Regions from separate parts of the Halomonas sp. BL6 genome, predicted to be linked through region 2. Evidence: predicted binding sites of a transcription regulator. Region 2 holds the regulator's gene; the other holds the start of a gene.

Region 1 (3,804 bases), on a different contig from region 2:
GCGAGCGCGTTCATGATGGTGGATTTACCGCAGCCAGAGTGGCCGATGATGCACACGAATTCGCCTTTCTCGAGCTGAAAACTGATGTTCTCGAACACCGTCAGCGGTTCGGCTTCTTTACTGGCACTTGGGAAGCGCTTGGCAGCTTTCTGTACCTCTACGAACGCATGACTCATGGTCGGCTCCTTATTCGGCGTAAGTGACGAAGCGGGCAATATAGGCAAGCGACATATCCAGCAGCATGCCCACCACGCCGATCATTAGGATGGAAAAGATCACGCTGGTCAGGTCGAGGTTGTTCCACTCGTTCCAGACGTAGTAGCCAATGCCCGTACCGCCCACCAGCATCTCGGCGGCCACGATGACCAGCCAGGCGATGCCGATGGAGATCCGCATACCGGTCAGAATGGTGGGCGCTGCCGCAGGTAGAATGACCTTGAAGGCCGTTTGCAGCGACGACAGCTCGTGGGTGCGGGCCACGTTCACCCAGTCGTTGCGTACGCCCGCCACGCCAAAGGCCGTGTTGAGCAGCATGGGCCAAATGGAGCAGATAAAGATCACGAAGATGGCGGAGGCTTCGGAATCGCGAATGATGAACAGTGCCAGCGGCATCCAGGCCAGCGGGGAGATGGGCCGCAACACCTGAATGAACGGGTTGAGCGCTCTGTACGCCAGCGGCGACATGCCAATCAAAAAGCCAATGGGAATCGCCACCAGCGCGGCCAGCAAATAGCCGCTGAGCACGCGATACAGCGAATAGCCCAGCTGAATGCCAATGCCTTTATCGTTGGGGCCTGCATCATAAAAAGGGTTCGAAAGCTCTTGCCACGCTTTGACGGCGATTTCTGAAGGTGGCGGTACTTTAGCGCTCTCATCGGCCCCGGCCAGCAGCTGCTCGTATTCGCTCAGCTCGGCACCTCCCCCCATGAGCGGGGATTGATTCAACCCTTCCCAGATGCCCAGACCCACGACCAGCAACATGATGGCAAGAATCGTGGCGCGAACGTTTAGGCTCAATTTCCACTCGGTAGTGGTGCGGTCCATGGTTAACCCCTCCGAATGGCGAAGCTGTCGACGTACGCTTCGGGCTGGGTGTAATCAAAGGTCTTGCCCATGATTTGGTAGTTGCGGGCGGTCTCTTCGGGCGCTTCATAGCCCAGCTCGCGCATCACGGTCTGCGCATCGGTAGCCAGATACACGTCCCGAGCGATCTGCTGATAATCCACGTCGCCTTCGATATAGCCCCAGCGCTTCATCTGCGTCAGGATCCAGACCGCCATGGAGTGCCAGGGGAAGGGGTCGAAATCGATGCGGTCGGGCACGTTCTGTACGCCGCCCAAACCGTCGGCAAAGCGCCCGGTGAGTACTTGCTCTATGACCGTGACCGGCTGGTTCAGGTAATTCGTCGGAGCAATGGCTTCGGCAATCTCTGAGCGGTTGGCAGGGTCGGAGGAGTACTGTGTCGCGTCGATAATCGCGCGAAGCAAAGCGCCGTAGGTGTTCGGGTTCTCGCGGGCAAAGCGGGCGCTGGTGGCAAAGGCGCAGCAGGGGTGTCCGTCCCAAATCTCTTTGGTCAGCAGATGAATGAAGCCGATGCGTTCGAATACCGCGCGCTGGTTGAAGGGGTCGGGTGATAAGAAGCCGTCGATGTTGCCTGCCCGCAGGTTGGCGACCATCTCGGGCGGCGGAATCACGCGAATTTGAATATCTTGATCCGGATCCAAGCCGTGCTCGGCGACATAGTAGCGCAGTAGGAAGTTGTGCATGGAGTACTCGAACGGTACGCCAAAGGTAAAGCCTTTCCACTGCTGCGGATCGCGCTTATCCAGGTGGTCGTTATGTAGCACGATGGCCTGACCGTTGATGTTTTCTACCGCTGGCATGATGAATGGCTCGGGCGTGGAACCCGCACCGAGGGTCATGGCCAATGGCATGGGCGTTAGCATGTGCGCCGCGTCGTATTCGCGGTTAAGGGATTTATCCCGCGCCACTGCCCACCCCGCGGTTTTGATGACCGAGACATCCAGGCCGTAGCGCTCATAAAAACCCATGGGGTGGGCCATGATGATGGGGGTAGCGCAGGTAATGGGAACGAAGCCCACATTAAGCTGGGTTTTCTCGAGCGGACCTAAACTCTCTTTGACGGCGGCTTTGATCGAATCTAGGGGGAACAGGCTCGCTAACGCCGCGGCGGCCGTGCCGCCACCCACCAGCTTCATGAACTGACGGCGGTGCATGTCGCTATGGCCAAACATGCCGCGTATTAAGGCGCTTTCGACCACTCGATCCATAACGTCATCGGCGCTGCTTGGCGTTAACGATGGTGCCACTGCGTTTGTCTGATGCGGGGACCTAGCGCTGTTGGGTTGGGAGGGGGAGCACTGATGGCAATCGCACTGTCGTCCGTGAATCAGTGATTGGCGATGATCGAACGGGTTGCCAAGACTGCTGGGGTCGTTGTTCTCTTTCATGGACGTTCACCTCACAGGAGCAAAAGGGGTTTAAGCTGCGCCGTCTTGGTGCGTAACGATTCCCTGCGGCGCTATGTCCATAGATAGCGACTTATATGCCAAAACGAGTTTTTCTGATGTTTTTGTCGATGAGTCATAGGGTTACTGGTGTGAGAAGGCAGTCGCTGAGTCAACGAATTCGTCACGATTTTTCGTCAATGACGATATTTCGTTGTTTAAATAACGAAAATTCGTGATTGGCCCGCTGTTTGTATGGAAAGAGAGTCGTCCAGCTGGCTGCCAAGGAGCCTGTGATGCGTGGCACTTCCCACTCCTCGATCATCGAAACGCCCTTAACGCATATGGCCAGCCATACGCCGCTGGCCATGATCATCGTCGATCCGCTTAGCGATTCCCTGATCGATGCCAACCCTGCCGCCTGCCACTTGCTGCTCCTAGCGCGTGATCAAACCCTCACCACCCCCTTCAGTCACCGCTTGAGCGCCTCACTGCCGCTATGGGTCAGCTTTACCGACGAGGTACTAACGACCGGGCAAGGGTGGTCGGATGATTTAGTGCTGCTGGATAGCGCCCGCCAACCTCGTCGTGTCGAAGTCTATGGCCAACGCTTGCAGAGCGAATCGCAGCTATTGTTGACGTTGATCGATCGCAACAAGGCCGAACAGCGTCGTGCCAAGGCCGAGCTTAGCCGACAGCACCGGCAAGGGGAGGTGGGCTGGCAGCGGGTCGAGCAGGTGTTCGAGCGTATCGAAAAGCAGAACCAGCTGATTCTCAGCGCGGCCGGGGAGGGCATTTACGGCCTGGATGCCGATGGCAAAACCACCTTCGTCAATCCGGCCGCCGAGCGCATTCTTGGCTGGAGTACGGAGGATATGGTGGGCCACGATGCGCATCTGATGTTTCATCATACCCACGCCGATGGCAGCCACTTCCCCGTCCAGCAGTGCCCTATCCATGCCTCGTTTAGTGATGGTCAAGTGCACCATGTGGATGACGAAGTGTTCTGGCATAAAAATGGCGAGGCCATTCCCGTGGAGTACACCAGCACGCCGATTTTCGAAATGGGCCGATTAGTGGGAGCGGTGGTCCTGTTTCGCGATATTCGCGAGCGTAAACGTGCCGAGCAGCAGCTACGCGATGCGCTAGAAGAGGTGGAGTCGCTCAAACGCCGCTTGGAGCTAGAGAACCAGTATCTGCAAGAAGAGATCAAAGCCGAAGTGAACCACCGCAATATCGTCGGCAACAGCCCGGCGGTGGCCAAGCTGACTCAGCAGATTGCCATGGTCGCGCCGACCAGCGCTAACGTGCTGATTAGCGGCGAGTCAGGTACTGG
Region 2 (3,804 bases):
GATATTGTCGTAGTGTCGTTCGACGCGTTCCAGCTTTTCGTTAACGTAGTCACGCAAGGCGTCAGTCAGTTCAACGTGATGACCAGTGATGTTTACTTGCATTGACGTGCTCCTTATCCATCGGGCTGTACTTCGATTGTAACCCTTTTTACGCTATTGCAAAGCCCTTGCGGTGAGTTTGTCACGACCAAACGTTTAACTAGCGTAAACGGCGGCGCTCGCTCGAAGAGGGAATGCCCATCGACTCGCGATATTTCGCGACGGTACGTCGTGCCACGCTTATTCCGCCCTCTTCGAGAAGCGTCACCAAGCGACTATCGGAGAGCGGTTTGCCTGAGGGCTCCTCTTGAATGAGCTTTTTGATACGTGCGCGAATGGCCGTGCTCGAGTGGCTGTCGCCGCCGTCTTGGCCACTGACTTGACTGGAGAAAAAGTATTTCAACTCGAACACGCCACGCGGTGTATGAATGAACTTCTGTGTCGTCACGCGTGAGATGGTCGACTCATGCATCTCTACGGCTTCGGCGATGTCGGCCAAGATCAGCGGCTTCATGGCCTCTTCGCCGTGCTCTAGAAAGCCAATTTGGCGAGCGATGATTTCACGCCCCACGCGCAGCAAGGTGTCATTGCGGCTAGAGAGGCTTTTGATCAGCCAGCGCGCTTCTTGAAGGTGCTCTTTCAAGAACTGGTTGTCCTGGCTCTTGTCGGCGCGTTTGATCAAGCTGGCGTAGTCGGGTTGGATGCGTAGCCGTGGAAGAGCGTCCGGGTTGAGCTCTAAATGCCAGCCTTCGTTGTCATGGCGCACGACCAGATCGGGAGTGATGTAGCTATCGTCGGTCACGCCGTAGGCGCTGCCGGGTCGGGGATCGAGGCTGCGAATTAATCGAATGACGTCATCCAGCTGCTCATCGTCCAGGCTCAAACGGCGCTTGAGGAGGCGCATATCGTCTTTGCCTAGCGCCTCCAAAAACTGTCGTACCAGCCGTTTGGCTGGCATCAATAGCGGGGTGTCTTCCGGCAACGCAGCAAGTTGAAGCATCAGACATTCTCGCAGGTCGCGAGCGAATACGCCGGTCGGCTCGAACTGCTGCAAGCGCAGTAGGGTATTTTCCACTTCCCGTTGGCTCAAGCCGTCATGACCTTGTGCTTTGAGCCCTTCACGAATGTCGTTGAGCGGCTGGGTAAGATAACCATTGGCGTCCAGCGCATCGATCAGGCTCTCCGCAATTGCATATTCCCGTGAGCTGACATCGGTCATGGCCAGTTGCCACAGCAAATGGCCATGAAGGCTTTGGCCAGCGGCTTGACGCTCGAAGTCGGGTCCTTCGCTACCACCGCTCAGACTGCCCATGTCTTGATAGGTGTCCGACCAGTCGCTGTCGACGGAGAGTTCGTTGGGAATGCTGTCAGACCACTCGGCCTCTTGCGGCTCGCTGACTGCCTGCTCTCCAAACTCGTCCTCTTGCTCGAGCATAGGGTTGGCGTCAAGCGCTTGCTGAATTTCTTGACGGAGGTCCAGCGTAGAGAGCTGCAGCAAGGCAATGGCCTGTTGCAGCTGGGGTGTCATGGTCAGCTGTGTGCCGATACGCAATTGGAGAGAAGCTTTCATGACCATCTGAGAACCACTCGTTAATCAGAAAGCTCCACCCTAGAGCGAGTTATGGCTACGTGCAAGTGCAATAAGCATGCCACTAAAAGAAAAGTTTGGTCAGGCCTCGGTTTAGAGCCGGAAATCAGCGCCCAGATAGACGTCGCGGACCTTTTGGTTATTGAGAATCTCCTGGGCGTTTCCACTGGCGATGATGTGGCCATCGCCAACGATGTAGGCGATATCGCAAATATCCAGGGTTTCACGCACGTTGTGGTCGGTGATCAAGACGCCGATGTGGCGTTTTTTGAGTGCGCGGATAATGGTTTTGATTTCGCCGACCGAAATAGGGTCGACCCCGGCAAAGGGTTCGTCGAGTAGAATGAACGCGGGCTCGGTGGCCAGCGACCGCGCGATCTCTACTCGACGGCGCTCGCCTCCTGAGAGGCTCATGCCTAGGTTGTCACGAATATGGGTGATATGAAAATCTTCGAGCAGTGACTCCAGGCGAGCTTCTCTGGCGCTGCGATCGAGCGTTTTGCGCGTCTCGAGGATGGCCATGATGTTATCGGCTACCGAGAGCTTGCGAAAAATCGAGGCCTCTTGGGGAAGATACCCAATGCCTGCCATGGCGCGTTCGTGCATGGGCGCGTGGGTCAAATCCAGATCGTCGATACCCACATTGCCCGCATCGGATTTGACCAGTCCGACGATCATGTAAAACGAGGTGGTTTTACCGGCTCCATTGGGGCCCAACAGTCCAACGACACTGCCCTGGGCGATTTCCAGGTTGATGTCCTTGACGACGCGGCGGCGTTTGTAGCTCTTCGCTAGGTGGTGGGCGTAGAGCGTTTTGACAGGTGCGGAATCTGCAGACGTTGATGCTGCCACGTGGGCGCTCCCTATTGTTCCGGCTGAAGGGTCATGCGAATGCGCTGGTTGTCGCTACCGTTCACGTCGGAGCGAGCTTGCACCACTTCCTGGTCGATGAAGTACTCTAGGCGGCCCCCTTGAAAGCGGTCGCCTTGCTGGGTCAGTTCGGCTTGGTCGATCAGCTCCACGCGGCGTTCGGCGACGTGATAGATGATGCGCCGCGCCCAACCTTCCATGGGGGTCTCCTGGTCGTCGAGACGATTGCGCAAGTAGGCACGCTCACCCGTGGCAATGGCTTGAGAAAGTTCCCCTGCATCATTGCGCTGAATCTCTACGCGTTCGCCGCGCAATTGCATTTCGCCTTGACGAATATCCACGTTACCTGAGTAAACTGCGGTGCCCGCGCGCTGGTCGAGGTCCAGGCGGTCGGCTTCTACTTCGATGGGTGCTTGGCTTTGCGCCATGGCAGCCGTCGCCAGCGGTAGCGTTAAAGCAAAGAGGGTGGTGCGGAGAGAGGCATTCATCGCGACTCCTAGGGGGTACGAGTGGCCGGCGGATGCACGCCGCGCACGTTGTTGGTCAGGCGGACCTGGCTGTCATCCAGCCAAACGTCCATGCGGGAAGCTTCCATACGCTGAGGGGGCTGCTGCAACAGCACGGGCGTAGTGCTCCAGGCGTGGCGGGTCACGCCATCGTAGTTGAGTTGCTGTGTATCGAGCTGCCAACCCTCTTCAGGCGCGAGCAGCCGGGCAGACCCGCGCAGCGTCAAGGCCTGAGTATCGGTATTCAGGGTGCCGGTATCCGCGGTCGCCAACCACTCCCGCTGTTCGCTATCGAACAGCGTAGCACGTGGCGACACGACATCTGTCATGGCCGTTTGAGGTGTATGCACTAGCCGGGGAGTGACCAGCGACTGCTGAATCGCCCCCGATTCCCCAAATAGGGTGATTTCGGCATTCTCTAATACATGACCTGGCTCCTGAGCGCGCGCTTGCTCGTCGATATCTCGCTCTTGGGCGCTGCGCGGGTCGAGCCAAACCAAAAGCATGCCCAGGACGACGACCAGTGCCGTTACCCAAACTCGTTTTCTGAGCTTTACGCCCATCATGAGTGCCTGTGAAGATAGGTGTCGAGTACGGCATCCCAATGCCCTTGGGAGGTGAGCAGCGTATCGCAAATTTCACGCACCGCGCCGTGCCCGCCCAACCGTTCGGTGATCCAATCGGCGTGGGTATGCATATAATCGGGTGCATTGGGGACCGTGATGCCAACGCCTGCGCGCTTGATGGGTGCCAAGTCTGGCAGGTCGTCCCCGCAGTAAGCGACTTGTTCGAGCGTAATAT

The links. The regulator sigma-54, encoded in region 2, starts transcription at its own class of promoters, with help from an activator protein. The targets are predictions, from matches to a motif close to TGGCACNNNNNTTGCTNT.
Region 1: the regulator sigma-54 is predicted to act here: its motif matches at 2,555-2,572, upstream of FHJ80_RS01930 (CmpA/NrtA family ABC transporter substrate-binding protein).

The regions. Positions count from the first base shown of each region.
Region 1 is NZ_VDGL01000001.1:416,388-420,191, forward strand. It holds gene FHJ80_RS01920 (ABC transporter ATP-binding protein) at 1-176, opposite strand, end outside; gene ntrB (nitrate ABC transporter permease) at 187-1,044, opposite strand; gene FHJ80_RS01930 (CmpA/NrtA family ABC transporter substrate-binding protein) at 1,047-2,471, opposite strand; gene FHJ80_RS01935 (sigma 54-interacting transcriptional regulator) at 2,765-3,804, shown strand, end outside.
Region 2 is NZ_VDGL01000004.1:279,003-282,806, forward strand. It holds gene raiA (ribosome hibernation-promoting factor, HPF/YfiA family) at 1-102, opposite strand, end outside; gene FHJ80_RS10780 (RNA polymerase factor sigma-54) at 200-1,615, opposite strand; gene lptB (LPS export ABC transporter ATP-binding protein) at 1,721-2,479, opposite strand; gene lptA (lipopolysaccharide transport periplasmic protein LptA) at 2,491-2,985, opposite strand; gene lptC (LPS export ABC transporter periplasmic protein LptC) at 2,994-3,566, opposite strand; gene FHJ80_RS10800 (HAD family hydrolase) at 3,566-3,804, opposite strand, start outside.